DNA from 4 places in the Micromonospora sp. NPDC049529 genome. Region 4 is predicted to be linked to each of the others. Evidence: predicted binding sites of a transcription regulator. Region 4 holds the regulator's gene; each other region holds the start of a gene.
The links. The regulator HrcA, encoded in region 4, represses chaperone genes, less so after heat shock. The targets are predictions, from matches to a motif close to GGTTNGCACNCTCNNNNNGAGNGTGCNAACC.
Positions count from the first base shown of each region.

Region 1 (8,328 bases), on a different contig from region 4:
ACCGGCGGCGGGGATCACCGCTTTGACGGCCCGTCCGGGGGTCGCGTTGGAGGTCGTTCCTGAGGACGCTGAGTGCTCCGACATGCCGCGAGACTATCGGCCACGGCCCTGGCGCGGCGGGTGCGGCCCGGAAGACGCGCCGCCACCGCCCGGACCAGGGTGCCCGCCGGCCCGGGGCAGCCCGTCGTCCGGCGTCGCCGCCGCGGCCGGCACGGGGATCTCCTGCACCACCGGGCCGTCGCCGGCCGCCGCCACCCGGTGGGTGTCCCGCCCGCCCCCCTTCGCCGCGTACAACGCGCCGTCGGCCGCGTCGAGCAGCCGGGCGGCCGTGGTGGCGTGCTGCGGATAGACGGCGATGCCGATGGATACGGTGACCGGGACGAGCGCGCGGGGCGTCACCGACACCGATCCCGGCGACGGGGGGATCACGATCGGCGTGTCCCGGACCGCCGCGCCGAGCCGCTCGGCCACGGTCACCGCACCGCGCGCGTCGGTCTCCGGCAGCAGCAGGACGAACTCCTCGCCGCCCTGCCGGAACGCGAGGTCGACCTCGCGGATCACACCCCGGATCCGGCGGGCGAACTCGGTCAGCACCACGTCCCCGGCCGCGTGCCCGTACGTGTCGTTGACCTCCTTGAAGCGGTCCAGGTCCAGCACCAGCAGGCTGATCGTGCGACCGAACCGGCTTGCCCGCTCGACCTCCCGACGCACCGACTCCTTCAGGTAGCGGTAGTTCCACAGCCCGGTCAGCGGGTCGGTCAGCGACAGCCGCTGCGCCTCCTCGTGCACCCGTACGTTGTCCACCGCCACCGCCGCGTGGCAGGCGAAGCTGCGCAGGGTGACCAGGTCGGTGTCGTCGAAGTCGTCGGAGCCGTGCCGGTCGTAGAGGACCAGTACGCCGAGGGTGGCGGCGGCCGGGGCCGGAACGAGCGGGTCGGCCGGGTGCTGCGGCGGCGGGCCGGCCGAGCCGGGCGCGGCGAAAGGCACCGCCAGGTACGTCCGGCAGTCCGGCTCGTACCCGGACCGGTGCGGCCCGTCCCGGTCGATCCGGCCGCGCAGCGGCTCCCCGGTGGCGGCGACCAGACCGAGTACGCCGGCACCGAGCCGCACCCGGACCGCTGCCGGATCCACCGCCGGTGCACCGTCGAGCCCTTCGGCGCACTGGCCGACCAGGGTGCCGTCGTCCGGGTCGAGTAGGAGCAGCAGACCGGCCCGGGCCCCGGTGGCGACCAGCGCGGTCTGCAGGATGACCTGGAGGATCCGGTGCAGGTCGTGGGTGCTGGCCAGGGTGTCGCCGAGCAGGGCGAGGTGGCCCCGGAGCTGGTCCCGGCTGGTGGTCAGGGCGTGTACGTAGGACTGGGTCTCCCGGGTCATCCGGTTGAACGTCCGGGCCAGCCGCCCGATCTCGTCCGGCCGGTTCACCGGCACCCTGGCCGTCAGGTCCCCGTCGGCGACCCGGTCGACGGCGAATGCCAGCTCGGTCAGCGGGCGGGTGGTCGAGCGCGCCAGCCGCCAGGCCGCCAGTACGGCCAGCAGCCCGGCGAGCAGCACCGCCCCGGCGAGGATGGCGTAGATCGCCTGCGGCGGGTTCGGTGGTACGGAGAGCACCAGCGGCAGGGGCTGCCCGGGTGAGGGGCCGACCCGCCGGACGTACCGGCCGGTGTCGGTCTCGCCGACCGCGTCCCCGGCCAGCCGACGCGCGGCGACCAGCACCGCGTCCCGGCTTCCGCTGTGCTCGGTGCTCTGCATGGCGGTGCCGGGCGCCGGCTCGCCCCGGCAGAGGGTGACGGCGGTGCCGGTGGCCGCCGCGAGCCGGGCGACGAATCCGGGATCGAGGCGTTGGGCCGCCCAGACCGTGCCGATCGCACCGCCGGCGGGGTCGCGCAGTTCCACCCGTACCGCCAGGGCCTGGATCGGGGCGCTGGCCGGGTAGCCGCCGGCGCAGTCCGCCCACGGCGGGGCCGGCGCGGCCGGGGTGAGCAGGGTGGTGCCGCCGACCGGGTCGGTGACCATGACCGCGACGGCGAGGCCCCGGGCGATCACCTGCCGGGCGGCGTCGGCCCGCAGGGACGGCTCGCCGGCCACCGCGACGGCGTCGGCCGCCGCGTAGAGCTGCTGGCAGAGGGCACTGACCGAGGTACGTACGGTGGTGGCGGCGAGGTCGAGCCGCTCCCGGGACCGGTGGTCGTTGACCACGGCGACGGTCCGACCGGCGAAGAACGCGCCGAGCAGGACCGGGCCGAGTACGACGGCGAGGAAGGCGGTCGTCAGCCGTCCACGCAGCGTCACTTTTTCCCCCGGGAAGTTCCGCGTTCCTTGCTGGGATGCTGGACAGCCCGACATAGGCAACTGGAGTTACCGCAGGAGTGTTACGTGCCGGATTTTCCGGATGGAGCTGAAGTGACCGACGAGGCGCACGGGGAGCGGGAGGTACACGGGGAGAAGGTCGCCCTCCGGGCCGTCCTGCTCGCCCGCCGCCGGGCGCTGCCGGCCCCGGACCGGGCCGCCGCCGCCGGGTTGCTCCGGGCCGCGCTGACCGACCTGGTACGCCGCACCGCACCGCGCCGGATCACCGCGTACGTGCCGGTCGGCTCCGAACCCGGCGGCCCGGACCTGCCCGACCACCTGCTCGCCGCGCTCGAACTCGGCACGCTCGGTCACGGCGCCCGTGATGAGCGTGGTGAGCTGCTGCTGCCGGTGCTTCGGGCCGATCTGGACCTGGACTGGGCCCGCTACCCGGGCCCGGGGCCGGACGGCGGGGCGCTGGTGGCCGCCGGGCGGGGGCTGCGCGAGCCGTCCGGCGAGCGGCTCGGTACCGGTGCGGTCGGCACCGCGACGCTGGTGATCGTGCCCGCGCTGGCAGTGGATCTACGCGGTATCCGGCTCGGCCGGGGCGGCGGTTCGTACGACCGGGCGCTGGCACGGGTCGCGCCGGGCGCGTTGACCGTCGCCCTGTTGCACGACGGCGAACTGGTCGACCGGGTGCCGGCGCAGCCGCACGACCGACCGGTCCACGCCGTGATCACTCCGTCCGACGGGTTCCGCCCGATCCCTCCCGGCTGAGGGGTTCCGGTGCCGGCGTCACGCCGGACACTCCAGGTGGACGAAAATGGGTCCGATGACGCACCATTGGCACTCGGATACGACGAGTGCCAAACGAAAAGCAAGATCCGGAGGAGACCGTGCCCACGTACCAGTACGCCTGCACCGCGTGCGGCCACCAGCTTGAGGCGGTGCAGTCGTTCACCGACGCGCCGCTGACCGAGTGCCCGGCCTGCGAGGGGCGGCTGCGCAAGGTGTTCAACTCGGTCGGCATCGTCTTCAAGGGCTCGGGCTTCTACCGCACCGACTCCCGTGCCAGCGGGTCGGACACCGTCGCCGGTGGCAGCTCGACCCCGGCCAAGTCGGAGTCCTCGACCAAGTCGGACTCCTCGACCGGGTCCGGTTCGGGCTCGTCCGGGTCCACCTCGTCCGGCAACGGCGGGTCGAGCAACGGCTCCGGTAACGGGTCGGGCGGCGGCGGGTCGACCGGCGCGTCGAAGTCGACGGCGGGCACGAGCAGCTCCGGCGGCGGCTCCTCGTCCGGCAGCGCCGCATAGCAGATCCACACCCCCGTACCGGGGTTTTCCACAACCTGCCGAGTTGTCCACAGCGGTGAACCGGGCGCCCACGCGCCCGGTTTCCGTACGCCTAGCCTCCTGCCCACCGGAGTACGCCCGCACCGGGGCGACCGGGTCGAACGGGAGGCAGACTGATGGCGACCCACCCCCGGCCGGTACGGCGACCCCCGTCGCTCTCCCCGTCCCGCTGGCCGACCCTGCCCCGGCCCGGCACCGCACTCCGCCTGACCCTGGCCGCCCTGCTGCTCGCCCTCGCCGCCGGGGCGCTCTACGCCCGCGAGCCGCAACCGCCCTGCCCCGGGGCAACCGCCGGACCGGACGGGCCGCCTCCGGCCGGCTCACCCGACCTGCCCGGCAACCCGTCGTCGGCGGCCGATGCTTCGTCAGCTCTCCCACCGGCGGCAGGTTCCGCGTTGCCGGCCGGCGCCCGGCTGCCGTTGCCGGCGGGCACGGTCGGGGTGCCGATCCGGCTGGCCGAGCCGGCCTCCCTCGCCGTCGTACGGCCGGGGGCCCGGGTGGACCTGCTCGCCGCCGGCCCCGGTGCCCGGCCGACCGGACCGGCCCTGGTCGCCGCCCGCGCGATGGTCCTGGACGTGCTCGCGGCCGACTCCACGGCGGACGGAACGGGTGCCCTCTACCTGGCCCTGCCGCCGGCCGAGGCGCACCGCGCGATCGCCCTGCCCGAGGAGACCCGGTTCGCGATCATGGTCCGGGAGTGACCACACCGACCGGGGCGGGACGATGTCCCGCCGGAGCCGGAGCTACCGTCGCACCGAGCGGGGCGGGACCTTCCGGGGTCGTTTCCGGAACGTCGAAGTCGACGTCGCGCCCGATCGACTCCCAGGCGTCGAACTCGGCCCGAGCCCGGTCGAGGCTGGCGCCGACGGCGGCGAGCGCGTCGTTGCCGAGCACCAGCCGCAGCGGGGTCGGCTCGGCGGCGAGCGCGGTGAGGATCGCCGTCGCGGCCCTGGCCGGGTCGCCGGCCTGCCGACCGTCGGCGGCGAGATGGTTGGCCGCCACCACACCCACCGTGTCGGCGTAGGCGTCCATCGGGGCCGAGCGCAGGGAGGCGGGGCCGTTGAGCCCGGTCCGGAAGGCGCCGGGCTCGACGATCAACACCTTGATCCCGTACGGCGCGACCTCGGCGGCCAGCGCCTCGGAGAGCCCCTCCAGCGCGAACTTGGTCGCCGAGTAGGCGGAGACACCGGCGAACGACAGCCGGCCGCCCATGCTGCTGAGCTGGACGATGCTGCCCGACCCCTGGCGGCGCATGTGCGGCAGCACCGCCCGGGTGAGCGCGGCCGGGCCGAAGAAGTGCAGGTCCATCAGGTCGCGCAACTCCCGGTCGGTGGTCTCCTCCACCGCCCCGATCAGGGCCCGACCAGCATTGTTGACCAGTACGTCGATCCGGCCGTGCCAGAGGACGACCTGGGCCACGACGGCGGCGATCCGGTTCGGGTCGGTGACGTCCAGTTCGAGCGCGCTGGCCCGGTCCGGGTACGCCGCGACGAGATCCGCCAGGGTCTCCGGGCGACGGGCGGTCGCCACGACGGTGTCGCCCGCGGCCAGTGCCGCCTCGGCGATCGACCGGCCGAACCCCGAACCGGTGCCGGTGATCAACCAGACCCGGCCGGTCGGTGGTCGGGTGGACGGGGGTTCGATGGACATCCGGGCCTCCAGCGACGATGCGAACGGGCCCAGTTTTGCCTGCCTGGACGGGGTCGGTCCAAGACAGAAGATCACTTGCTCGATAAGGCCGCTTTATGATGGCGGGATGGATCTGCGCCAGCTCCGCTACCTCGTGGCGATCGACGAGAGCGGAAACCTGGGTCGGGCCGCCCAACGGCTCTACGTCAGCCAACCCGCTCTGTCGTACGCGCTGCGGAACCTGGAGACCGAACTCGGGGTACGCCTGTTCGACCGGCACGCCGGCGGGGTGACCGCCACCGCCGCCGGTCGGGACGTGCTCGCCGAGGCCCGCCGTACCCTGCGGCAGGCGACGCGGGTGACGGCCGCCGCCGAACGGCACCGGCGCGGCCAGTCCGGCGTCCTGCGGGTGGGTTTCGAGGCGAGCGGCGCGGGCGAGCTGACCACCCGGTCCCGGGCCGAGTTCGCCCGCCGCCACCCGGACGCGACCGTCGAGCCCAAACGCTTCGACTGGGGCGAGGAGGCGGCCGCCCTGCACGACGGCCGGGTCGACGTCGCCTTCGTCTGGCTCCCCAACGACCTGGCCGGAATGCACGTCGAGGTGGTGCACACCGAGGCCCGACTGGTCGCCGTCGCCCGGAACCATCCGCTCGCCGGCCGGGACGGCGTGTCGATCCTGGAGACCAACGACGAACCGTTGATGTGGACCGAGCGGGCGCCGCGTGAGTGGGTGGACTGGTGGGCGGTGAACCCCCGACCCGACGGCTCGACGCCACGGTGGGGCCCGGTCAACGACAACGTCGAGGAGATGCTCGAAGTGGTCGCCGAGGGCTCGGCGATCTGTTTCGCACCGGCCAGCATGTCCCGCTACTACGCCCGCCCGGACCTCGTCTGGATCCCGCTGACCGACGTCGACCCGCTCCGCATCGCGCTCGCCTGGCGGATCGAGACACCGCTGGTACGCGGATTCGTCGAGGTCGTACGCGAACTCGTGGCCGCGCCCTCCCCCGGACCCGCCTGACACCGGCCGGTCTACGGCGCTGTCGTCATCCCCGTCGCGACGTGGCACGATCGGTCGGGTGAGCAGCCGACCCGCCGCTGAGCAGCACCTACGCGACCTCGCACAGCTGCGCCGTGTCCGCGACCGGATCGACCGGGAGTACGCGCAGCCGCTGGACGTGGAGGCGCTGGCGCGTGGGGTGAACATGTCGGCCGGACACCTCAGCCGCCAGTTCCGGCTCGCGTACGGCGAATCGCCGTACAGCTACTTGATGACGCGGCGGATCGAGCGTGCGATGGCGCTGCTGCGTCGGGGCGACCTCAGTGTCACCGAGGTCTGTTTCGCGGTCGGTTGTGCCTCACTGGGCACCTTCAGCACCCGCTTCACCGAGCTGGTCGGCGTGCCACCCAGCGCCTACCGGCAGCGGGCGACGCGGGCGACGGCGGGGATGCCGTCGTGCGTGACGAAACAGGTGACCAGACCGATCAGGAATCGAGAAGCGCCGGCCCCGAGCCGGACCTAGCCTGACGTGCATGAACATCACCATTCACTCAAGCTTTCTGCCGCACACCGACCCGGACGCCTCGCTGACCTTCTACCGCGACACGCTCGGCTTCGAGATCCGCAACGATGTCGGGTACGAGGGGATGCGGTGGATCACCGTCGGCCCCGCCGACCAGCCGGACACGGCCATCGTCCTGCACCCACCGACCGCCAACCCCGGCCTGACCGAGGATGAGCGCCGTACCATCCTCGAACTGATGGCCAAGGGCAGCTACTTCGGCGCCAACCTGGCCACCTCCGATCTCGACGGCACCTTCGCGAAGCTGGTGGCCGGCGGCGCCGAGGTCGTCCAGGAGCCGACCGAGCAGCCGTACGGCGTCCGCGACTGCGCCTTCCGCGATCCTGCCGGCAACCTGCTCCGGATCCAGCAACTGCGCTGAGCCGTCCGACGATCACGGCCGTGACCTGCACGGACGGCGGCGTGGAGGAGCCCGCGTCCGGTGCCGGTGGCAGCCGCCCGGTGGCCACCGGCGCCGACCACGCCGGCAACCGTCCTCGCACCACGTCCGCGCCGGTTCGATGATCGAAGGCGAGGCCGGGGTCCCCAGGATGGGTATTCTCGACGCCTCGGCCGGGCGAACGGGGTCGCACCACCCCTGTGAACAGCCGACCGTTGCCGCGATCGCGCCGACGGAGAGGAACCGGCGTACCGCTCGAAGCTGGTCGGATCGAGCCGGGCGACGCTGCCGAAGAACCGCGAAGGCGGGCCCGCGTGACAGATGGAGACACGATGAGCATGGCCACGAGGACGGACGCGCAGTCGGCTGCGTCGCACATCGCCGACAACCACGACCTGATCCGCGTGTACGGCGCACGCGAGAACAACCTCAAGGACGTCAACGTCGAGCTGCCGAAGCGCCGGTTGACGGTGTTCACCGGTGTCTCCGGCTCGGGCAAGAGCTCGTTGGTGTTCGGCACGATCGCCGCGGAGTCGCAGCGGATGATCAACGAGACGTACAGCGCCTTCGTGCAGGGCTTCATGCCGACGTTGGGTCGGCCCGAGGTTGACGTACTCGAAGGGCTGACCACCGCGATCATCGTCGACCAGCAGCGGATGGGTGCCGATCCCCGCTCCACCGTCGGCACCGCCACCGACGCCAACGCGATGCTGCGCATCCTCTTCAGCCGGCTCGGACAGCCGCACATCGGCTCGCCGAACGCGTACTCCTTCAACGTCCCGTCGGTCCGGGCGACCGGTGCGATCACGGTCGAACGCGGTGCCGGCAGCAAGGCCGTGAAGCAGACCTACACCCGTACCGGCGGCATGTGTCCGCGCTGCGAGGGCCGGGGCACGGTCTCCGACATCGACCTCACCCAGCTCTACGACAGCTCCAAGTCGATCTCCGAGGGGGCGATCACCGTCCCCGGCTACACCGGGGACGGCTGGATGGTGCGGATCATCAGCGGGTCGGGTTTCTTCGACCCGGACAAGCCGATCCGCGACTTCACCGAGACCGAGCTGCACGACTTCCTCCACCACGAGCCGGTCAAGGTGAA
Region 1 is NZ_JBVJHT010000037.1:1,274-9,601, forward strand. Features, by position in the region: gene ACZ6QQ_RS36395 (UTP--glucose-1-phosphate uridylyltransferase) at 1-84, opposite strand, end outside; gene ACZ6QQ_RS36400 (GGDEF domain-containing protein) at 94-2,289, opposite strand; gene ACZ6QQ_RS36405 (5-formyltetrahydrofolate cyclo-ligase) at 2,374-3,063, shown strand; gene ACZ6QQ_RS36410 (FmdB family zinc ribbon protein) at 3,183-3,599, shown strand; gene ACZ6QQ_RS36415 (flagellar biosynthesis protein FlgA) at 3,755-4,339, shown strand; gene ACZ6QQ_RS36420 (oxidoreductase) at 4,323-5,288, opposite strand; gene ACZ6QQ_RS36425 (LysR family transcriptional regulator) at 5,395-6,288, shown strand; gene ACZ6QQ_RS36430 (helix-turn-helix transcriptional regulator) at 6,347-6,790, shown strand; gene ACZ6QQ_RS36435 (VOC family protein) at 6,801-7,211, shown strand; gene ACZ6QQ_RS36440 (ATP-binding cassette domain-containing protein) at 7,562-8,328, shown strand, end outside.
Region 1: ACZ6QQ_RS36410 (FmdB family zinc ribbon protein) is a predicted target of HrcA. The motif match lies at 3,128-3,158, and genes of this name have one in related genera.

Region 2 (8,328 bases), on a different contig from region 4:
CCGCGTCGGGTGGCGATCCAGCGCCCGCCGAAGCCGCTCACGGCGGCGGCGCCGACGGTGACCGCGGCCGCGGTCAGGAACCGCCGCCTCCCCTGCACCGCGTCGTGTTCCTCCTCGACCGTCTCGCGGCTGCCGGTCGCCGGGGCGATCGTTTCGCGGCTGCCCGTGGGCGGGGTGATCAGGGGTGCGTCCGGCCACGGGGCGGGGACCAGGACGGCGCGCAGTCGGCGCAGCACTCCGGCGGCCAGGGCGGCGCCGACCAGTGAGGGCAGCACGGCGGCGGCGCCGGCACCGGGTCGGGTCAGGGCCGCGACCGCGCCGACGAGGCCGAACCCGGCGATGCCGGCGTACCCGAGGACCGGGGTGCGCAGCGAGCCGATGCCGATCAGTGCGGCGAAGCCGGCCAGCAGCACACCGGTGCCGATCAGCAGGGCGGTCTTGTCGTGTATGCCGAACACGTCGATCGCGAACTGCTTCAACGGTTCCGGTACGAGGTCGACCACCACCCCACCGACGGCGACCAGCGGAGCGGACCGGGCCCCGGTCAGTACGGCCACCAGTTCGGCCGAGCCGATCGCGACCGTGGCGGCGGCGATCCCGGCGAGTGCGCCGTACCTGCGTTGCGTGCTCACTCGGCCAGTGTTGACGATCACGGGTCCGACCGGTAGTGACGCGTGCCTCCCGGCGGACGCAAACCAGGGTAGATTCGCGCGGTTCGGCGCTTGGTACGCCATTGACGCGGATCTACCCTGGTTCGACGGTTATCGCAGGTGGTGCGGTATTACGGTTGGTGCGGTGTCACCGGTGGATCAGAAGCCCGGTCCGTGCTGGTGGCCGTGGCCGTGGCCCCCGCCGGCGGGGGCTTCCGACTTGGCCGGCTTTTCCACGATCAGGCTCTCCGTGGTGAGCAGCAGACCGGCGATCGACGCGGCGTTGATGACCGCGTTGCGGGTCACCTTCACCGGGTCGACGATGCCGGCCTTGGCCAGGTCGACGTACTCGTCGGTGGCGGCGTTGAGGCCGAAGCCCCAGTCGCTGGCGGCGACCTTCTGCACGACGACGTAGCCGTCGTGACCGGCGTTCTGGGCGATCCAGCGCAGCGGCTCGACCAGCGCCTTGCGGACGATCGAGACACCGACCTTCTCGTCACCGGTGAAGCCCAGGTCGTCGTCGAGCACCGAGGCGATCTGCACCAGGGCGGCGCCGCCACCCGGGACGGTGCCCTCCTCGACGGCGGCCTTGGTGGCGGCGATCGCGTCTTCGATGCGGTGCTTGCGCTCCTTCATCTCGACCTCGGTCGCCGCGCCGGCCTTGATCACCGCGATGCCACCGGAGAGCTTCGCCAGCCGCTCGGCCAGCTTCTCCCGGTCCCACTCGGAGTCCGAGGCCTCGATCTCCTTGCGGATCTGGGAGACCCGGTCGGCCACCTCGGTGTCGCGGCCCTTGCCGTCGATCACCGTGGTGTTGTCCTTGTCGACCACGACCCGACGGGCGCTGCCGAGCACCTCCAGGCCGACCGCGTCGAGCTTGTAGCCCAGCTCGGGCGCGACCAGCTCGGCGCCGGTGATGACCGCCATGTCCTGCAACAGCGCCTTGCGGCGGTCGCCGAAGCCGGGGGCCTTGACCGCGCAGACCTTGACGGTCTTGCGGATCGAGTTGACCACGAGCGTGGACAGGGCCTGGCCCTCGACGTCCTCGGCCACGATCAGCAGCGGCTTGCTGGTCTGGAGAACCTTCTCCAGCAGCGGCAGCAGCTCTTCGATCGCCGAGATCTTCTGAGTCGTGATCAGGATGTACGGGTCGTCGAGGACCGCTTCCTGCGACTCGGCGTCGGTGACGAAGTTGGGCGAGATGAAGCCCTTGTCGAACTGGAGGCCCTCGGTGACCTCAAGCTCGGTGGCGAGGGTGGAGCCTTCCTCGACGGTGATGACACCGTCGCGGCCGACCCGCTCCATCGCCTCGGCGATCAGGTCGCCGATGGTCGCGTCCTGCGCGGAGATGGTCGCCACGTGCGCGACCGACTCCCGGCTGCCGACCTCGACGGCCTTGGCGAGCAGCGCCTCGGACACCTTGGTGGCGGCCGCGTCGATGCCCCGCTTGAGACCGGTCGGGTTCGCCCCGGCGGTCACGTTGCGCAGGCCCTCGCGGACCAGCGCCTGGGCCAGCACGGTCGCGGTGGTGGTCCCGTCGCCGGCGACGTCGTTGGTCTTGGTCGCCACCTCCTTGACCAGCTGCGCGCCGAGGTTCTCGTAGGGGTTGGTGAGCTCGATCTCCTTGGCGATGGTCACGCCATCGTTGGTGATCGTCGGTGCACCGAACTTCTTGTCCAGGACGACGTTGCGCCCGCGCGGGCCGAGGGTGACCTTGACCGTGTCGGCGAGCGTGTTGACACCGTGCTCCAGCAGGTGCCGGGCGTCATCCGAGAAGCTCAGAATCTTCGCCATGTTTTACTCGGGTCCCTTCACACAGCACTGCCCCGGCCCGGCATGCCGGTCCGGGGCAGTGATCACTGATCGGTCAGATCACTACTTCTCGATGACCGCGAGGACGTCGCGGGCGGAGAGTACGAGGTACTCCTCGCCGGCGTACTTAACCTCGGTGCCGCCGTACTTCGAGTAGAGGACCGTGTCGCCGACCTTGACGTCAACCGGGATCCGGTTGCCCTTGTCGTCGATGCGGCCCGGGCCGACAGAGAGGACGGTGCCCTCCTGCGGCTTTTCCTTGGCGGTGTCGGGGATCACGATGCCCGACGCCGTGGTCGTCTCAGCCTCATTCGCCTGGACCAGGATCCGGTCCTCGAGCGGCTTGATCGCAACCTTGGTCGCGGTAGTCACGGGCATACCCTCCTGGGGTACTGGTTTCTGTGCTGACCAGCGAGCCGGCCAGCGTCAATCTGCCACATGCCACCGGGCGGGTCCGTCGTCGCGGGTGCCGGTCCGCCTGGCGTTTCAGCCACCGGACCGGAGCCCGGAAGCTGGCACCCTCGGACTGAGAGTGCTAACGGCAGGTTATGCCGGTGGCTAGCACTCCGTCAAGGAGAGTGCCAACATGTCGGCCGACGTGTTCGGTGAAACCCCTTACCAGGCCACCGGCGGACCGGCCGCGCCGCGCTCTCACCGGCGCCTCGCCCACCCCACCAGCGATCGACGCGTACAGCCCCGGATCAGGGGTGTGCTGCCTCACAATGTCTCGATGGATCTCGACCAGCTCGCCGCGTTGCGTACTCCCTCCGGGGTGACCGCGCTCGCCGCGGCGGCCGAGGTGGCCGGCGGCGACTCGCTGGCCGCGGCCACCGCGCTGCGCTCGGCGGGCCTACCGGGGCCGCTCGCCGCCGCCGCACTCACCCAGGCCGAGCTGCGCCGCCGCGCGGTCGGCAAGTTCGGCCCAGCCGCCGCCGGGATGTTCTTCACCCGGTCCGGGCTGGAGCAGGCCACCAGGTCGGTGGTGGCCGACCGGCGGGCCCGCCGGTTGCACGACGCCGGGGTGCGCACCCTGGCCGACCTCGGTTGCGGCCTCGGCGCGGACGCGCTCGCCGCCGCCCGTGCCGGCATCCGGGTGTACGGGGTGGAGGCGGATCCGACCACCGCCGCGCTGGCCGCCGCGAACGCGCAGGCCACCGGGCTGGCCGCCCGCTTCACCGTCGAGTGCGCCGACGCGACCGGATTCGATCCGACCGGCCTGGACGCGGTCTTCTGCGATCCGGCCCGGCGGGCGACCGGCGGCCGGCGGATCTTCGACCCGGCCGCCTACTCCCCGCCGTGGGACTTCGTGCTCGGTCTGGCCCGGCGGGTGCCGTACACGGTGGTGAAGGTCGCGCCCGGCCTGGACCACGCGCTGATCCCGCCCGGTGCGGAGGCGGAGTGGGTCAGCGTCGACCGGGAGCTGGTCGAGGCCACCCTCTGGTGCGGCCCGTTCGCCGGGTCGGCCCGCCGCGCCACCGTGCTGCGGACCGCGCGGGAGGGCGCGGGCCCGATCCCGGTCCAGCCGGCCGGCGGTACGGACACCGCCGGGGTCGCCGTGGCCCAGCTCACCGGGACCGGTGCCGTGCAGGCGCCGGTCGGCCCGGTCCGGCGCTACGTCTACGACCCGGACGGCGCGGTGGTCCGGGCCCACCTGGTCGCCGAGTTCGCCGCCGGGGTGGCCGGCACGCTGGCCGACCCGGACATCGCCTACGTGTACGCGGACACGGCGGCGCCGACCCCGTTCGCCCGCTGTCTGGAGGTCACCGACGTGCTGCCGTTCTCGCTGAAGCGGCTGCGCGGCCTGCTGCGCGAGCGTCGGGTCGGCCGGGTGGAGATCCTGAAGCGGGGTTCGGCGGTGGAGCCGGAGCGGTTCCGGCGCGACCTGCGGCTTGCCGGTGACGAGCCGGCGAGTCTGGTGCTGACCCGGGTGGCCGGCGCTCCCACGGTGCTGGTCTGCCGGCCGGTGACCCCGACCCGGTAGGGTCCCGGCCGTGGCAGGTCAGGGGACCCCGGCAACGGCGCTGCTGGTGAGGCAGAAGGTCGCGCACACCACCCACCCGTACGACGTGCCGGCGGACTCGCCCCGGTACGGCGCCGAGGTGGCCGCCGCCCTCGGGGTGGATCCGGCGCGGGTGTTCAAGTCGCTGGTCACCGAGGTCGACGGGGTGTTGACGGTGGCGGTCGTGCCGGTCACCGGTGAGCTGGACCTGAAGGCGTTGGCGGCGGCGGTGGGCGGCAAACGGGCGGCGTTGGCCGATCGGGTCGTGGCCGAGCGGACCACCGGGTACGTCCGGGGCGGGATCAGCCCGCTCGGCCAACGAAAACGGTTACCCACCGTAGTTGATTCTTCAGCGGAGAGTTTCTCTACTGTGTACGTCTCCGCCGGCCGGCGGGGCCTCCAACTCCAGCTCGCACCGGCCGACCTGATCCGGCTGACCAGCGCGGTCACCGCGGAGATCGCCACCGGCTGAGCGGCGAACCGCCCACTGTCGACCAATCGCGACCGCTCGCCGCCGCCCGGTCGGCCGATCACCGTCGTTGCGCTCTGTGCTTTTTCCCACACAGAATTGATGGCACTCGGGCGGGCGGCGTGAGCCGACAGAGCGCCCGTCGGGGCGACGGTTCGGTCATTTGGCTCGGCGAGGGTTGAACCAGGCGGCAAATGGGCATGATCCGCCCAGCCTGCCCGGCCCGATGACGGGCGGGTGTCACCCGCGTTGCTGAATTGTTATCGCAGGCAACAAAACTCGTGGCCTCGGCACTCTTGTGTCCCACCCCGTGAGCGCAATACGTTGCCGGACACAACAAAAGTAAGTACGGCCCACTCTGACCACCCCTGCAGTGGCGGCTACCGCACCGACCAGGCCGCCCCACGCAACGACTCAGCGGACCGAACCCCACCCCCTCGAAAGGACCCGAGCAATGCGCAAAGGGATCCTCACCCTCGCCGCCGTGGGCCTGCTGGCCACCGGTGCCCTGACGGCCTGCGGCGACAACTCCGACGACGCCGCCGGTGGCAGCGGCGCCAAGACCCCGAAGATCGGCGTGATCCTGCCGGACAGCGCCTCTTCCGACCGCTGGGAGACCGCGGACCGGAAGTACCTCGAAGAGGCCTTCAAGACCGCGGGCGTCGAGTACGTCATCCAGAACGCCCAGGGTGACAAGTCGCAGTTCCAGACCATCGCCGACCAGATGATCACCGGTGGCGCGACCGCCCTGATGATCGTGAACCTGGACTCCGGCACCGGTAAGGCCGTGCTCGACAAGGCGAAGTCCCAGGGCGTCGCCACCATCGACTACGACCGCCTCACCCTCGGCGGCTCGGCCCAGTACTACGTCAGCTTCGACAACGTCGCGGTTGGCAAGCTCCAGGGCGAGGGCCTGGTCAAGTGCCTGACCGAGAAGGGCGTCAAGAACCCGGTCGTGGCCGAGCTGAACGGCTCGCCGACCGACAACAACGCCACCCTGTTCAAGAACGGCTACGACTCGGTGCTCCAGCCCAAGTACGACTCCAAGGAGTACGTCAAGGGCCCCGACACCTCCGTTCCGGGTTGGGACAACGCCCAGGCGGGCACCATCTTCGAGCAGAACCTGACCTCGCAGGGCGGCAAGATCGACGGCGTGCTGGCCGCGAACGACGGCCTCGGCAACGCGGTCATCTCCGTGCTGAAGAAGAACAGCCTCAACGGCAAGGTCCCGGTGACCGGCCAGGACGCGACCGTCCAGGGCCTGCAGAACATCCTCGCCGGTGACCAGTGCATGACCGTCTACAAGGCGATCAAGCAGGAGGCCCAGGCGGGTGCCGAGCTGGCCATCGCCCTGGCCAAGGGCGAGAAGAAGGACGTCGGCCAGACGGTCAAGGACCCGGAGGGCGGGCGCGAGGTCCCGTCGGTCCTGCTCACCCCGAAGGCGATCGACAAGACCAACGTCAAGGACGTCGTCGACGACGGCTTCGTGACCAAGGAAGAGCTGTGCACCCCGGCGTACGCCGCGGCCTGCGCCGCTGCCGGCATCAGCTGACCCTGCTCTGACCCCGTTCGGAGTCACCGTGCCCGTCCGTCGACCGTAGGTCGGCGGACGGGCACACCGGGTTGACCCGACCGGATGCCTGTTCGGACCTTCGCGACCGGAGCCCCGCGAACGGACACCCCGCGACCGGAACACCCCCCGCGATCGGACACCCGTGTAAAGGAGACCCACCGTGTCCGCGACACCCTTGCTGGAGCTGCGCGGGATCGACAAGAACTTCGGTCCCGTACAGGTCCTGCGCGACGTCGCCTTCGCCGCCTACCCGGGCGAGGTGACCGCGCTCGTCGGCGACAACGGCGCCGGCAAATCGACGCTGGTCAAGTGCATCAGCGGCATCTACCCCATCGACGGTGGCGAGTTCATCTTCGATGGCAAGCCGGTGACCGTGAACAACCCGCGCGACGCCGCCGCGCTCGGCATCGAGGTCGTCTACCAGGACCTCGCCCTCTGCGACAACCTCGACATCGTGCAGAACATGTTCCTCGGCCGGGAGAAGACCAGCGGGCTGGTCCTGGACGAGGTCACGATGGAGCGGATGGCCGCCGAAACCCTCGCCGGCCTCTCCGTCCGTACGGTCAAGTCGCTGCGTCAGCTCGTCGCCAGCCTCTCCGGCGGGCAGCGGCAGACGGTCGCGATCGCCAAGGCCGTGCTCTGGAACAGCAAGCTGGTCATCCTCGACGAGCCGACCGCCGCGCTCGGCGTCGCGCAGACCGCCCAGGTGCTGGAACTGGTCCGCCGGCTGGCCGACAACGGCCTCTCGGTCGTCCTCATCTCGCACAACATGAACGACGTCTTCGCCGTGTCGGACCGGATCGCCGCGCTCTACCTCGGGCGGTCGGTGGCCCAGGTCAAGACCACCGACATCACCCACTCCCAGATCGTCGAGCTGATCACCGCGGGACGCAGCGGTGATCTCGGTCTGCGGTCCGAGAACGGCGACACCAACGGCGCCGGTCACGCGGAACTCATCACCCCTGGAGCCGAGCAATGAGCACCTCCACCCCTACCGCGGTACGCGAGGAGCCGGTGCCCGTACCGACGCGCACGGTCAACGACCACGTGCGCGACTACATCGGCCGCGTACGTGGCGGCGACATCGGCGCGCTGCCGGCCGTACTGGGCCTGGTGGTGCTCTGCATCGGCTTCTCGATCGCCCGCCCGGAGTTCTTCTCCGCCATCAACTTCGCCAACCTCTTCACCCAGGGCGCCGCGGTCATCCTGATCGCGATGGGACTCGTCTTCGTCCTGCTGCTGGGCGAGATCGACCTCTCCGCCGGGTTCGCCAGCGGTGTCTGTGCCTCCGTACTCGCGGTGCTGCTCACCCTGCACGGCTGGCCCTGGTACGGCGCGCTCGCCGCGTCCCTGGTCACCGGTGTGGTGATCGGGCTGGTGCTCGGCGTGCTGGTGGCGAAGGTCGGGATCCCGTCCTTCGTGGTCACCCTGGCCGCGTTCCTCGCCTTCCAGGGCGTGGTGCTGCTGCTGATCAAGGGCGGCACCAACATCTCGGTCCAGGACAAGGTCATCGTCTCGATCGAGAACAGCAACGTGAAGCCGTTGATCGGCTGGCTGCTCGCCGCGATCGCGGTGGCCGGCTACGCCGCCGTACAGCTCATCCGTTATCGCGGGCGGGTCGCGCGGGGCCTGATCGTCGACCCGTTCCTGGTGGTGCTGGCCCGGATCGCCGCCGTCGCCCTGCTCGTCGGCGTCGCGACGTACATCCTGAACCAGGAACGCAGCATCAACACGCTGATCACGTCGAACAAGGGCATGCCGATCGTCGTACCGGTGATCGCGATCCTGCTGGTCGTGCTCACCTTCGTGCTCCAGCGCACGGTCT
Region 2 is NZ_JBVJHT010000017.1:781-9,108, reverse strand. Features, by position in the region: gene ACZ6QQ_RS27010 (molybdopterin-dependent oxidoreductase) at 1-632, opposite strand, end outside; gene groL (chaperonin GroEL) at 810-2,444, opposite strand; gene groES (co-chaperone GroES) at 2,526-2,840, opposite strand; gene ACZ6QQ_RS26995 (THUMP-like domain-containing protein) at 3,193-4,443, shown strand; gene ybaK (Cys-tRNA(Pro) deacylase) at 4,454-4,933, shown strand; gene ACZ6QQ_RS26985 (sugar ABC transporter substrate-binding protein) at 5,385-6,482, shown strand; gene ACZ6QQ_RS26980 (ATP-binding cassette domain-containing protein) at 6,664-7,482, shown strand; gene ACZ6QQ_RS26975 (sugar ABC transporter permease) at 7,479-8,328, shown strand, end outside.
Region 2: groES (co-chaperone GroES) is a predicted target of HrcA. The motif match lies at 2,973-3,003, and genes of this name have one in related genera.

Region 3 (8,328 bases), on a different contig from region 4:
ACTGCCCGAGCGACCGGAGACCAGTCACGGCGACGGGGCGGCGCCGACCGTACCGTCCTGGAACCTGACCCAGATCGGCGCCGACCGGGTCTGGTCGCAGTTGGGGACCACCGGTTCGGGGATCGTCGTCGGCAGCTCGGACTCCGGCGTGGACGGTCGGCACCCGGCGCTGAGCGGCGGCTTCCGGGGCGGGGACGACTCCTGGTACGACCCGTGGAACGGCACCCGCTCCCCCACCGACCAGGGCGGTCACGGTACGCACACGCTCGCCTCCGCCATCGGTGGGCAAAACGTCGGTGTCGCTCCCGGTGCCCGTTGGATCGGCTGCGTCAACCTCGACCGCAACCTCGGCAACCCGGCGCACTACCTGGACTGCCTCCAGTTCATGCTGGCGCCGTTCCCGAACGGCGGTGACCCGTTCACCGACGGTCGGCCGGACCGCGCCCCGCAGGTGCTGACGAACTCGTGGGGCTGCCCGCCGATCGAGGGCTGCGACGCCGGGGCGCTCCGCCCGGCCACGGCCGCCTTCGCCGCGGCCGGGATCTTCTTCACCGCCGCCGCCGGCAACACGGGTCCGGGCTGTGACTCGATCGACGACCCGCCGGCCCCGTACGCCGATGTCCTCACCGTGGGTGCGGTGGACCGGGAGCGGCGGGTGGCGCCGTTCTCCAGTCGGGGCCCGGCGGCCGGCGGTGCGGCCAAGCCGGACCTGGTCGCACCGGGCGCGGACGTGCTGTCGGCGATGCCAGGCGGCGGGTACGCCGTCCTCAGCGGCACCTCGATGGCGGCCCCGCACGTGGCGGGCGTGGTGGCGCTGATGTGGTCGGCGAATCCGGCGCTCGTCGGTGACCTGGACCGGACCTGGCGGATCCTGCGGGAGACCGCCGCGCCGGTGGTGCCGTCCGAGGACGGTCCGGCCGGGCCGGACACCACCTGCGGTCCGCCGGGCAATCTCACCGGGGCGGGTCTGGTCGATGCGTACGCGGCGGTCCGGGAAGCCGGGCAGGCCCGCTGAACCGGGTACGACCAGCAGGGTGGGCAGCGCGACCGGGCCGCCATGTCCTATGGTCGGCGGTCGTGGACCACGATTTCTCGATCATCGAGCTGACCGACGACGACGTGCCCGCGGTGGTGGCCCTCTGCGGTGAGGCGCTGGATCTGCCGGACGACGCGGCCGAGGCGGCGGTGATCGTGGCCCGACTCCGGGACACCACCACGCTGCCGGGCGCCCCGATCCGCCGCCGTACGGTCGGTTTCGTCGCCGTCGTGGGGTCCGCGACGGTGGGTGTGGTGCTCGGCTCGATCGCCCACCGTGACTCGTCCCTGGGTCACGTCGACCTGGTCGCGGTGCACCCGGAGCACCGCCGTCGAGGGATCGGGCGGGCCCTGCTGGCCCGGATCGAGGGCGCCCTGTCCGGGCTCGGCGCGAGTGAGGTGCTGCTGGCCGGCAACCCGCCGCACTACGCCTGGCCCGGCATCGACGTGCGCTACACCCCGGCGGTCTGTGCCGCGATGGCGCTCGGCTACGAGCAGGAGAACACCGCCTGGAACATGACGGCCGACCTGTCGTACGACGGGTCGCCGGCCCTGCGCGGCACCGAGGACGCCGAACGGCGGCTGGCCGGACAGGGCATCACGGTACGCCGGGCCGAACCGGACGACGCGGCGATGCTGGTCGAGTTCGCGCGGGAGACGTTCGGGGTGGGCTGGGGCGGTGAGGTCGCCGACTCGATCGGCCGTACGGGCGCCGGCTGCCACATCGCCGTACGCGACCGGGTCGCCCCCTCCACCGCCGACGGTCCCGCCCCGGACGCCGCCGGTGCCGCCGGGGACGGCTCGACGGTCGAGGTGCTCGGCTTCGCCGCGTACGGGTCGTCGCGGCCGAGTTGGTTCGGTCCGATGGGCACCGCGCCGGCCGCGCAGGGGCTCGGGATCGGCGGGGTGCTGCTGCGGCGGTGCCTGGCCGACCAGCGGGCGGCGGGACACCTGCGGGCGGAGATCGGCTGGGTGGGCCCGGTGCCGTTCTATGCCAGCAATTCGGGTGCGCGGATCGAGCGGGTCTTCTTCCTCTACCGCAAGCAACTCTGACCGCCGCCCGGCATCCCCCGACGCCTGCCACCGCAGTGCACGAAAAGGGCGAATAGGAGATATCCGTTTATAGTGCCGTTTCTCAGCACCGTCGCCTTCCCGGCTCCTACCGTTTGAGCCAAGGAGGAAGTCATGGCGAAGGACGACGAACCGACTGACGATCTCGCCGCGGCCGCCTGGGCCAGGATGGCTGCGGAGATTCCCGCCGAAACGCCGGTACATCGCCTCGATTACGGCGACGCGGACCAGCGTGCGGAAATGGATCGGCTGGACGAACTCTCATCCGAGGAACCGCTGGAGATGGTCGACGCGCCGATCCAGATCAGGAAGCCGTTCTCCCGTACGGACAAGCAACGCAATCAACGACGACTACCGACATGACGTAAGGGGCGGACCGCTGACGCGGCCCGCCCCTTACCAATGCAACGTGACTGGACTCAGAAGTCCATGTCCCCGCCGCCCGGCGCAGCCGCCGGGGCCGGGTTCTTCTCCGGCTTGTCCGCCACCACTGCCTCGGTGGTCAGGAACAGAGCCGCGATCGAGGCCGCGTTCTGCAGCGCCGAACGGGTCACCTTGGCCGGGTCGATGATGCCGGCCTTGAGCAGGTCGACGTACTCACCGTTCGCGGCGTTCAGGCCGTGGCCGGCCTCCAGGTTGCGAACCTTCTCCACCACGACGCCACCCTCAAGGCCGGCGTTGACGGCGATCTGGCGCAGCGGGGCGTCGAGCGCGATCTTGACGATCGTCGCACCGGTCGCCTCGTCACCCGAGAGGTCCAGCTTGTCGAAGGCGGTCTTGCCGGCCTGCACCAGCGCGACGCCACCACCGGGAACGATGCCCTCTTCGACAGCCGCCTTCGCGTTGCGAACGGCGTCCTCGATGCGGTGCTTGCGCTCCTTGAGCTCGACCTCGGTGGCCGCGCCGACCTTGATCACCGCAACACCGCCGGCCAGCTTGGCCAGGCGCTCCTGCAGCTTCTCGCGGTCGTAGTCCGAGTCGCTCTTCTCGATCTCGGCGCGGATCTGGTTGACCCGACCCTGGATCTGGTCGGCGTCACCGGCACCGTCGACGATCGTGGTCTCGTCCTTGGTCACCACGACCTTGCGGGCGCGGCCCAGCATGTCGAGGCCGATGCCGTCGAGCTTGAGGCCCAGCTCCTCGCTGATGACCGCGCCACCCGCGAGGATGGCGATGTCGGTCAGCATGGCCTTGCGACGGTCACCGAAGCCCGGAGCCTTGACGGCGACGGACTTGAAGGTGCCCCGAACCTTGTTGACGATGAGGGTGGCCAGGGCCTCGCCCTCGACGTCCTCGGAGATGATCAGCAGCGGCTTGCCCGACTGCATGACCTTCTCCAGGATCGGCAGCAGGTCCTTCACCGAAGCGATCTTGCTGTTGACGATCAGGATGTAGGGGTCGTCGAGGACGGCCTCCATCCGCTCCGGGTCGGTCCAGAAGTAGGGCGAGATGTAGCCCTTGTCGAAGCGCATACCCTCGGTGAGCTCAAGATCGAGCCCGAAGGTGTTGCTCTCCTCGACGGTGATGACGCCTTCCTTGCCGACCTTGTCCATCGCCTCGGCGATGATCTCACCGACGGTGGTGTCACCGGCGGAGATCGACGCGGTCGAGGCGATCTGCTCCTTGGTCTCGACGTCCTTGGCGAGCTTGGCCAGCTCCTCCGCCACCGCCGCCACCGCAGCCTCGATGCCCCGCTTCAGGGCCATCGGGTTCGCGCCGGCCGCGACGTTGCGCAGGCCCTCGCGGACCAGCGCCTGGGCCAGGACGGTCGCCGTCGTCGTGCCGTCACCGGCAACGTCGTCGGTCTTCTTGGCGACCTCCTTGACCAGCTCGGCGCCGATCTTCTCGTAGGGGTCCTCAAGCTCGATTTCCTTGGCGATGCTCACACCATCGTTGGTGATGGTGGGGGCGCCCCACTTCTTCTCGAGCACGACGTTGCGGCCCTTCGGGCCGAGCGTCACCTTGACGGCGTCGGCGAGCTGGTTCATGCCCCGCTCGAGGCCACGGCGGGCCTCTTCGTCGAACGCGATGATCTTGGCCATACGGCGTTGTCCTCCTGGACACTCACGGCCACCCGAGCCGGTTGGTCCCGGATCGGCCGCCTGACTTCGCACCTTCGGACGTCACTACTGCGCTGGCGCGCGGTCTGGTCCGGCGCGAACGCACCGGACCGACTCCCGCGCACTAGGCGGCAGTGACGTCCGTCGGTCGGGTCGGACAGCCCGCGACGACCGGCCATGTGCCCCGCCCCGTCACCGGTGCGCGACCGTGGCCCTAACCGCCCCGACCTCTGGCACTCACACCGCGCGAGTGCCAATCACTTGTTTAGCACTCTCCCATGTCGAGTGCAAGCGAGTGGGCCGGAGCCGAACCGGCCGGACACACCTTCCCGCGCGTTCCGCCACCCCGCCGACCAGCGACATCGCCGCCGGGAGCCGGATCACCGCTCCCGGTGATCCGTACGGCACCGGCATCGGCACGGGGCGTCGGGCACACCCGTACGGGTGAACGTCGCGCGGGTGAACATCGGGCGAAGCCAGCCGCACAGTCGTACGGGACGCCCAAATGTGACGAACTGCCCCATCGTCGAGACAGGCTCGGACACCACACGAGCCCGTCTCCCGCCACGGCGGGCCAACGGCGGAGCACCCAGCCGGAGAGCAGCAGTCACCCACTCGGACCGGCACCCGGATCCACGGGCACACGGCAGCGGAACACCGGTGGGCGGAAGTGTGACAGCGGCGCCGTACTCCACGGGGAGACCGGCGCCCTGTCGTTATCGATTCCGGCTGTGATTTTCACGAGCATTCGGTCGGGACTCCCGACCGGTGTCGGACGACGCGGGCGAACCGGTCAGGCGAGGAGGCGCACCTTCTCCGCCTGCGGCCCCTTCTGGCCCTGGGCGATTTCGAACTCCACCCGCTGTCCGTCGTCGAGCGCCTTGTAGCCGTCCATCTCGATCGCGGAGAAATGGACGAATACGTCCTGCCCGCCGTCGACCGCAATGAAGCCGTAGCCCTTTTCACTGTTGAACCACTTGACGGTGCCCTGTGCCACGGTGCACTTCCTCACTTCGATCGTGCTGGGTCAAACACCCCCGGCTCCGGCGTACGCCGACCGGAGCCGCCGACTCGGGACCATATCGATCCACGAATACAGCAACCGAAATCGCACGCTACACGAGGTCCGACCGAGGTGCACTACCCCAAAAGGGACAGCAGCCGGTACGCGCACCCCCACCTGTGACGATTGAACCGCATCGTCGAACGTCTTTACGTCGTACAATTGATCATGTATCTCGCGCAACGCGACGCAACCGTGATCCGCAATCCGGTTGCCGGCCGGGTCCGTCGAGGGTAGGCATGCCCCATGACCAGCCTGCCGGCCACCGCCGCACCACGGGCGGCCGCCACCGCCGCCACCCCGCCGGGTGCGACCGCCACCGCCCGCACACCCGCCCCGGGCTCCCCGGCCGGCGGTACCGACGGCCTCCGGCGCGGCGACGGCGACGCCGACGACCGGCCACGGGTCCGGCGGATCCGGAGCACCGACACCGCACGGATGCGGGCGCTGCGCCTGGAGATGCTCGCCGACGCACCCCTGGCCTTCCTGGAAACCGTCGCCGAGGCGGCCGCCCGACCCCACGCCGAGTACGCCAGCCGGATGCGCCAGAACGCCACCGGCGGCCAGATCGCGGCCTTCGTCGCCGAACCACCCTCGGCGTACCCGGACGGGCGTTTCCTCGGCCACGCGGGCGGGCACGCGGTCCCCGCCGAGCCGGGGCTCACCGTGATCTTCGCCGTCTACGTCACCCCGGCCCGACGCGGCAGCGGTCTGCTCGCCGACCTGATCGAGGGGGTGGCGGACTGGTCCCGGGCGGCCGGACGCCCGGAGCTGATGCTGGAGGTGGTGGTCGGCAACGACCGGGCGATCCGCGCCTACCAGCGGCTCGGTTTCGAGGACACCGGCGTCCGGCTGCCGCACCCACGGATACCGACGCTGACCGAGTTGCAGATGCGTCGCCGCGCCTGAACCGACGGCGGTGTCCCGCCCCACACGAGAGCGGGGAGGCAGCCCCGTCGCCGGTCACCCGGCCCGGACCCGTCGGCAGATCCGGATCTGCCGACGGGCTCGGAGCTCCGGAAACTCAGACGTGCCGGCGGGACTGGACCACCCGGAACCGGCCGGCCACGTACGCGCCGTCGGTCAGGGCCGCGTTCGCCGCCGGATTGGCACCGCTGGCGTGGAAGTCGGAGAAGGCCGCCGACTGGTTGACGAAAACTCCGCCGGTGAGGTTGCAGGACAGGTGCACGCCGGCATCGAGCGCCGCCGACTCGGCCGCGTCGAGGACCTTCTCGTCGCTGGCGTAGACCGCCGCCGTCAACGCGCCCCGCGCCCCCACGGTCTCCCGCAGGATCTCCAGGCTGTGCGTGGTGGAGTCGGTCGCGATCGCGAACGAGATCGGTCCGAACCACTCCCGGCCGTAGGTCCGCACGGCGTCCGCGCCGAGCCGGACGATCGTCGGCGTACGCACCACCGCCTGCGGGTACGTCGGGTGCTCGACCGTACGCGACGCCAGCACGACCTCGCCGACCCCGGCGACCTCGTCCAGCCGGGCCAGCACGCCCTCGTTGACGATCGCCCCGGTGAACTCCACCGCCCGCGCCGGGTCACCGGTGAGCTTGCCGACCGCACCGGCGATCCCGGCCGTCACCTCGTCGAAGCTCTTGTGGCCCTGGTCGGTCTCGATGCCCGCGGACGGGATCAGGATGTTCTGCGGTGTGGTGCACATCTGCCCGCTGTAGAGGGTCAGCGAGAAGCCGATGTTGCGGCACATGCCGGCGAAGTCGTCGGTGGAGTCGACCACGATGGTGTTGACGCCGGCCTTCTCGGTGTACACCGCAGCCTGGCGGGCGTTGTTCTCCAGCCAGTCGCCGTACTCGGTCGAGCCGGTGAAGTCGATGATCCGTACCTCCGGGCGCAGCGCCAGCGTGGTCGCCAGCTTCTCGCCCGGTTCCTCGGCGGCGAGCAGCACCAGGTTGGGGTCGAAGCCCGCCTGCGCCAGCACCTCGCGGGCGTACCGGACGGTGATCGCCAGCGGCAGCACCGCGCCCGGATGCGGCTTGACCACCACCGGGTTGCCGGTGACCAGCGAGGCGAACAGACCGGGGTACGAGTTCCAGGTCGGGAAGGTGTTGCAGCCGACCACCAGTGCCACCCCCCGGGGCACCACGTGGAACGTCTTGACCATCCGCAGCGGCTCGCCCTTGCCGGCCGGCTTCTCCCACTCGGCGCTGCCCGGATGCCGGGTCATCTCCGCGTACGCGTACGCGATCGCCTCCAGCGCCCGGTCCAGGGCGTGCGCCCCGCCGGCCTGGAACGCCATCACGAACGCCTGCCCACTGGTCGCGTGTACGGCGTTCGCCAGCTCGAAGATGTGCCGGTGCAGCCGGGCCAGGATCTCCAGGCAGACACCCGCCCGAGCCTGCGGCCCGGCGTCCCGCCATGCCGGCAGGGCCGAGGTGGCGGCGCCGATCAGCTCGTCCACGTCGACCTGCGGGTAACGCACGCCCAGGTCGAGCCCGAACGGGCTGACCTCGGTGGCGAGCCGGCCCGGCGTTCCGGGCTGGTCGAGCGGGAAGTCGCCGTCCAGGTAGGCGCGGAAGGCCGCCTCGCCCTCGGCGGCGGCGGTCTCGCCGTACACCCGGGGGCTGGGCGACTCGGGGTAGGCCGACCAGTAGCCGCGCTCGCTGATCGCGGTCAGCGCCCGGGCGAGGGTGTCGGCGTGCGTGGCGTAGAGGGGATGCGGGGTCTCCGTCATCCCGCCATCATGCCCCAGCCCGCGCGACACCCTCATCCCCTGCCCACCGCGTCTGCCGCCGGTACGGATCAGAGGGTCAGCTGCCAGTTGTTCCAGACCTCGACGGGACGGAAACCCATCGCCTCGTTGATGGAGATCATGTAGTCGTTGACGCCGGCGTTCCAGGTGTCGATGATCCGCAGGGCGGGCTCGTGGGACATCACGTACCGCAGGTTCTCGATCTTGGCGACGGTGCCGAGCCGGTGGCCCCGGTGCTCCGGGTCCACGATCGTGATCTGCTGGAACGCGTGCCAGTCCGGCGTCGCGCCGACATCGATCATGGTCCAGGCGACGACCCTGCCGGACGCGTCGTGGCGCAGCACGCTGCTGTACAAGCGCCGCCCGCGTACGACCAGCGCCTC
Region 3 is NZ_JBVJHT010000014.1:58,639-66,966, reverse strand. Features, by position in the region: gene ACZ6QQ_RS24470 (S8 family serine peptidase) at 1-1,015, shown strand, start outside; gene ACZ6QQ_RS24465 (GNAT family N-acetyltransferase) at 1,078-2,088, shown strand; gene ACZ6QQ_RS24460 (hypothetical protein) at 2,221-2,469, shown strand; gene groL (chaperonin GroEL) at 2,526-4,148, opposite strand; gene ACZ6QQ_RS24450 (cold-shock protein) at 4,960-5,163, opposite strand; gene ACZ6QQ_RS24445 (GNAT family N-acetyltransferase) at 5,668-6,138, shown strand; gene paaN (phenylacetic acid degradation protein PaaN) at 6,254-7,927, opposite strand; gene ACZ6QQ_RS24435 (GNAT family N-acetyltransferase) at 7,996-8,328, opposite strand, start outside.
Region 3: groL (chaperonin GroEL) is a predicted target of HrcA. The motif match lies at 4,395-4,425, and genes of this name have one in related genera.

Region 4 (6,708 bases):
CCCCCCCCCTCTTCCTTTCTTGTTTTTGTGTTTGCGGTTTCCCTCCCCCCCCCCCCCCCCCCCCCCCCCCCCGACGGACCGTCCGTGGCTCGGCGCTCGTGGCGCGCCGTGGGTTGTTACTTCACGGTGTTGCTTCGTGGTGTTACTTCACCAGTCGGACCGACATCGGGTACCGGTAGAGCGTGCCCTCGTTCGCCCGCAGACCGCCGATGATCGAGAAGACGGCCACCACGATCCAGGTGACGAAGGGCAGGATCCCGAGCGTGCAGAACCCGATGATGACCGCGAACAGCATGACCACCGCCCAGGTGATCTGGAAGTTCAGCGCCTCGACCGCGTGAGCGCGTACGGTCGGCGACTCGTTCCCCTTCGCTAGCAGCGCGATCAACGGGGCGATGAAGCCCACGATGACGCCACCGAAGTGTGCGATCAGGGCGAAGGTCTTCTCGTCGTTGTTCGCGTAGCCCTGTGGGACGGGGCCGCCCGGGTAACCGCCGCCCGGCTGGTACGCACCGCCGCCGGGGTAGCCACCGGGCGGGGGGTACTGGCCGCCGGGGTAGCCGCCACCGGGTGGCGGGTAGCCGCCGTCGGCGGGCGGGTAGCCACCGGGCGGGGGATAACCACCGGGCGGGGGATAGCCACCCGGTGGCGGGTAACCACCGGCCGGCGGGTAGCCGCCACCCGGCGGGGGAGTACCCGGTGCGCCGTACTGCGGGGCGGGCGGGGGCGAACCGTACTGCGGCGCGGCCGGCGGCGGGCCGTAACCGGGCGGGGGCGCCTCACCGGGACTCGGGTACGAGCCCGGCGACGTGAACGGAGTCGTCGGCGGTTCCGGCGGATAACCGCCGGGGCCGCCCTCTCCGGGAGGGCGGGGTGGTTCAGTCATGGGGCCACGGTAGGGGTATCGATCAACAGACGCCAGCTACCACCGGTGACGTCGGTGGACAATTACCGACTGAAACTGCTATGCCGACAGTGGGTCGGTTACCGTCCACGGGATCGCCCATGATCTCCGCCACCGGCCAGGCAAGATCTTCGGTCGGGCGCGAGGTTGATCATCGCAACCAGGTGGGACCGCGTCGTAGACTGGCACTCGTTACGGCCGAGTGCCAGACTGGTGAGCCGGGTGCTCGCACCGACCCGGTCGCAGGGAGGTGAGGATGGGTCTCGACGACCGCAAGCTCGACGTGCTGCGCGCGATCGTGGAGGACTACGTATCCACCCAGGAGCCGGTCGGCAGCAAAGCCCTGGTCGAGCGGCACCAACTCGGCGTGTCACCGGCCACCGTCCGCAACGACATGGCCGTACTCGAAGAAGAGGGCTACATCCGGCAGCCGCACACCAGCGCCGGCCGGGTGCCCACCGACCGGGGCTACCGCCTCTTCGTCGACCGTCTCTCCCGGGTCAAGCCGCTCACCCCGGCCGAACGCCGGGCCATCGAACGATTCCTGGTCGGCGCCGTCGACCTCGACGACGTGGTGCACCGGACGGTCCGCCTGCTCGCCCAGCTCACCCGGCAGGTCGCCGTGGTGCAGTACCCGAGCCTGGCCCGCTCCTCCGTACGCCACCTGGAACTCGTACCGATCTCCACCACCCGGCTCATGTTCGTCATGATCGCCGACACCGGCCGGGTCGAACAGCGCCTGGTCGAGATGCCGGCACCACTGCTCGCCGACGACGTGACCGACCTGCGCCGACTGGTCAACGAAAAGCTCGTCGGCAGCCGGCTCTCCGACACCCCGCCGCTGGTCCAGGCACTCGTCGACGAGGTCGCACCCGACCTGCGCCCGGCGATGGCGACCCTGGCGACGGTCCTGCTGGAAACCCTCGTCGAACGCAGCGAGGAACGGATCGCCCTGGCCGGCACCGCCAACCTGACCCGTGGCGGGCTGCTCGACTTCCAGGGCTCGCTACGCCCGATCCTGGAGGCGCTGGAGGAGGAGGTCATCCTGCTCAAGCTCTTCGGCGAGGTCGAACCCAGTACGCTCCGAATCCGGATCGGCGACGAAAATGAGATCGACAACCTGCGCGCCACCTCGGTGGTGAGCACCGGGTACGGCACCGGCAGCAACATCCTCGGCGGGCTCGGGGTGCTCGGGCCGACCCGGATGGACTACCCCGGCACCATCGCGACCGTACGCGCGGTCGCCCGTTACGTGGGCGACCTACTGGCACAGAATTGATGGCGCCGGAGCAGCGGGCAGCACCGGCGCGGAACCGATCAACAAGCTGACCTGACGACACCGGCGGACGGCACGACTGACATGGGGACACGGAACACAGTGGCCAAGGACTACTACGGGATTCTCGGCGTCAGCCGGGAGGCCTCCGACGACGAGATCAAGCGCGCCTACCGCAAACTGGCGCGGCAGTACCATCCGGACGTCAATCCGGACCCGGAGGCGCACGAGAAGTTCAAGGACATCAACGCCGCCTACGAGGTCCTCTCCGACGACCAGAAGCGGCAGATCGTCGACCTCGGCGGGGACCCCCTGGCCCCCGGCGGTGGCGGCGGTGGTGCCGGACCCGGCGGAGCCGGCCCGTTCGTCGGCTTCCAGGACATCATGGACGCCTTCTTCGGTGCCGCGGGCGGAAGCAGGGGCCCCCGGCCCCGTACCCGGCCGGGTGCCGACGCCATCCTGCGCCTCGAACTCGACCTCAACGAGACGGCCTTCGGCGTCGAGGCGCCGATCACCGTCGACACCGCCGTACTCTGCACCACCTGCGCCGGTGCGGGCACCGCCGCCGGCACCCACCTCGCCACCTGTGAGGCGTGCGGCGGGCGCGGCGAGGTCCAGTCGGTCCAGCGGACCTTCCTCGGCCAGGTCGTCTCGTCCCGGCCGTGCACGGTCTGCCAGGGCTACGGCACCGTCATCCCGCACCCCTGCCCGACCTGCGCCGGTGACGGCCGGGTCCGTACCCGTCGGTCGCTGACCGTCAAGATCCCGGCCGGGGTCGAGGACGGCATGCGGATCCGGCTCGCCCAGCAGGGCGAGGTCGGCCCCGGTGGCGGCACCGCCGGTGACCTCTACGTCGAGATCCACGAACGCACCCACGACGTCTACTCCCGCAAGGGCGACGACCTGCACTGCCGGGTCACCGTCCCGATGACCGCCGCGGCGCTGGGCACCCGCCTCACCATCAAGACGCTGGACAGCGACGAACCCGTCGACGTCAAGCCGGGCACCCAACCGGGCAGCACCCTGCGGCTGCGCGCCCGTGGCGTACCGCACCTGCGCGGCACAGGGCGGGGTGACCTCTTCGTCCACCTGGACGTCCGTACCCCGACCAAGCTCGACGCCGACCAGGAGCGGATGCTCCGCGACTTCGCCAAGACCAGGGGCGAGGAGGTCGCCGAGCTGAGCAAGCAGGGCGGCTTCTTCTCCCGCATGCGAGACGCCTTCAACGGGCACTAGTTTTTTGGCCCCGGCGGAGCCGGGGCGGCTCGCTCCGCTTCGCGCCGCCCAGTGCGGTGACTTCGTCCTGCGGGCGACGAAGGCTTCGCCTCGTCGTCCTCGGACGAAGTCACCGCGGCGGCGCTCGGTCGACTCGCGACGTTGGTTGCGGTCAGGGCCGGCGCAGTGGGCGCAGTTGTCGAGAAAGAGGGGCTATTCCTTGGGGAATAGGCCCTCTTTCTCGACATGAGGGGCCTTGCTGGGGTGACGGGGTCGTGGGGTGGGGTGGGGTTTAGCCTGGGCGGGTGTCGGTGCCGCTGTTCCTGGTTGAAGCCCTGCCTGTGGGGGATGTGTTCACGCTCGGTGGGGCGGAGGGGCATCATGCCGCCACGGTGCAGCGGTTGCGGGTGGGGGAGGAGTTGCTGCTCGCCGACGGGCGGGGCGGCACGGCCGGCGCGGTGGTGACGGCCGTCGGCCGGGGCACGCTGGACCTTCGGGTGAGCTCCCTGGCGTACGACGATGCGCCCGACCCGCGCCTGGTGGTCGTCCAGGGGATCGCCAAGGGGGACCGGGGCGAGTTGGCCGTACAGGCGATGACCGAGGTCGGGGTGGACGAGATCGTGCCCTGGGCGGCGTCGCGTTCGGTGGTGCAGTGGCGCGGTGAGCGCGGCGGTCGGGCGCGGGAGAAGTGGGTGGCGACCGCGCGGGAGGCGGCCAAGCAGTCCCGCCGTTCGTGGTTGCCGGTGGTGGCCGGGGCGCCGGACGAGTCGACCGGGCGGGTGGTGGACCGGATCGCCGGGGTGGCGGCGGCGTTCGTGCTGCACGAGGAGGCGACGGTGGGGCTCTCCACCGTGGAGCTGCCGGTGAGCGGGGAGATCGTGCTGGTGGTGGGGCCGGAGGGTGGCATCACGTCGGCCGAGGTGGCAGCCTTCGAGTCGGCCGGTGCACGGACGGTGCGACTGGGTCCGGCGGTGCTGCGTACGTCGACCGCCGGGGTGGCGGCGCTGGCCGTGCTCTCGGCGAGGCTCGGTCGCTGGTAGACCGGTCGTCAGGCGGTGACTTCGAGGGTGGCGGTCAGGCGGATGTCGGCGACGCCTCGGGCAACCTCGACGGTGTAGGTGCCGGGGACCGTACGCCACTGGCCGGCCCAGATCTGGGTGGAGCGGGCGGCGAGCGGGACCCGTACGGTGATCGTCTCGTCGGGTGCGGCGGTGACCGTGGCGAAGCCGGCGAGTTGCCGGGTGGGGCGCTCCGGGTCCGGCTCGGTCGGGCCGACGTAGAGCTGCACCACCTCCCGGCCGGTACGGCTCCCGCTGTTGCGCACCGTCACCACCGCTGTCGGCGTACCGGCGGATTCGACCTCCAGTGACTCGTACGCCCAGGTGGTGTAGCCGAGTCCGTGGCCGAACGGGAAGAGGGGGTCGGCCTGCCAGCCCCGGTAGCCGATGAAGACGCCCTCGTCGTAGCGAAGGGTGCGGTCGGTCGGGGTGGTGGAGAGGACCGGTACGTCGTGTGCGTGCCGGGGCCAGGTGGTGGGCAGTCGTCCGCCGGGTTCGGCGGCGCCGAGCAGTACGTCGGCGAGGGCGGCACCGGCCTCCTGGCCGGGGAACCAGGTGAGCAGGATCGCCGCGACTTTGTCGGCCCAGGGCATCAGGACCGGGGAGCCGGCGTTGACGACGACGACCGTACGCGGGTTGACTGCCGCGACCCGGCTGACCAGTTCGTCCTGGCGGCCGGGCAGGGCGAGACTGGTCCGGTCGAAGCCCTCGGATTCGACCTGTTCGGTGGTGCCGACCACGACGACGGCCACGTCCGCCTCGGCGGCGGCGCGGGCGGCCGCGTCGATCAGCTCGTCGGGGGAGGCGGTCGGTGCCGCGTGGCCGAGGCTGAAGTGCACGGCGCCGGCCATGCCCTCGACGATCTGCTGGGTGAGGGTCACCTCGACCGGTTCACCTTCGAGCAGCGTGATCGCGAAGCGCCGTTCGACCGGGGCGAGGAACGTCTCCGTCGGGTCCTGCTCCTCGTCGAAGAGCGGGCCGTCGAAGATCTCGGTGCCGGCGACGGTGAGCCTGAACAGCCCGAACCCGTCGATGGAAAGCTGGTGTTCGCCGCTGGTCCGCGGGGTGCAGCGGGCGGACAGTTCCACCGACGCGAGGTCGGCCGGGTCGACACCGGCGGGCAGGGCACCCAACCAGCGGGCGACGGCGCTGCGAAGATCGGCCCGGTAGAGCGCTTCACCGTCGGCGTTGCGCAGGGTCGCGGTGATCGGGGACCACTGTTCGCCGCTGGCGGCGGCGAGCCTCGGCCGGGGGTCGGCGCCGATCGCGTACGTAACCTCGGCGTCGGGCAGGGCGGCGGTGAGCCCGGCGAGTGGGGAGAAGATCCGCTCCGGGACGACCTGGGCACTGCCGCCGCCGAGGATCCTCGCGTCGGTGGCGAGCGCGCCGGAGACCGCCACCCGGCGCAGCGTGCTCGACTTCAGCGGCAGCAGGTCGCCCTCGTTTCGGGCCAGCACGAAGGAGCGGGTCGCGATGTGCCGCGCCACGTCGGGGCCGTGCAGCGGCGCCGGCCGGTCGTCCGGTGCCACCGCCGGGGGTACGCCGTCCAGCAGGCCCACCCGCGCGGCCAGGCGCAGAACCCGCCGTACCTTGTCGTCCACGACGTCCTCGGCGACCCGGCCGGCGCGTACGGCGGCGACCAGTTCGGCTCCCCACGGGTCACCGTGGGCGGGCATCACCACGTCGAGCCCGCCGTTGGCGGTGCCCACCACGGACCGGGCGGCGGTCCAGTCGGAGACGATGAACCCGTCGAAGCCCCACCGCTCCTTCAGTAACCCGTGTTGCAGCTCGGCGTGCTCGGTCATGGTGTGGCCGTTGACCCCGTTGTACGCGGCCATCACGCCCCACGCCCCGGCAGCCACGATCCGCTCGAACGGGGCCAGGTACAGCTCGTGCAAAGCCCGCTCGGAGACCCGTACGTCGACGGTGAACCGTTCGGTCTCGGAGTCGTTGGCGACGAAGTGCTTGACCGTGGTGCCGACGCCCTGGTCCTGTACGCCGGTCACGTAGCCGGCGCCGATCTCGCCGGTGAGCAGCGGATCCTCGGAGTAGCACTCGAAGTGGCGGCCGCCGAGCGGGCTGCGGTGCAGGTTGACCGTGGGGGCGAGCAGGACGTGCACACCCTTGCGCCGGGCCTCCTGGCCGAGCAGCCGGCCGGCGGTCCTGGCCAGTTCGGGATCCCAGGTGGCGGCGAGCGCGGTCGGGCTGGGCAGTGCCACCGACGGGTCGTCGGGGGTCCAGCCGATTCCGCGTAC
Region 4 is NZ_JBVJHT010000030.1:24,428-31,135, reverse strand. Features, by position in the region: gene ACZ6QQ_RS34580 (DUF4870 domain-containing protein) at 143-886, opposite strand; gene hrcA (heat-inducible transcriptional repressor HrcA) at 1,161-2,183, shown strand; gene dnaJ (molecular chaperone DnaJ) at 2,283-3,416, shown strand; gene ACZ6QQ_RS34565 (16S rRNA (uracil(1498)-N(3))-methyltransferase) at 3,701-4,435, shown strand; gene ACZ6QQ_RS34560 (beta-glucosidase) at 4,444-6,708, opposite strand, start outside.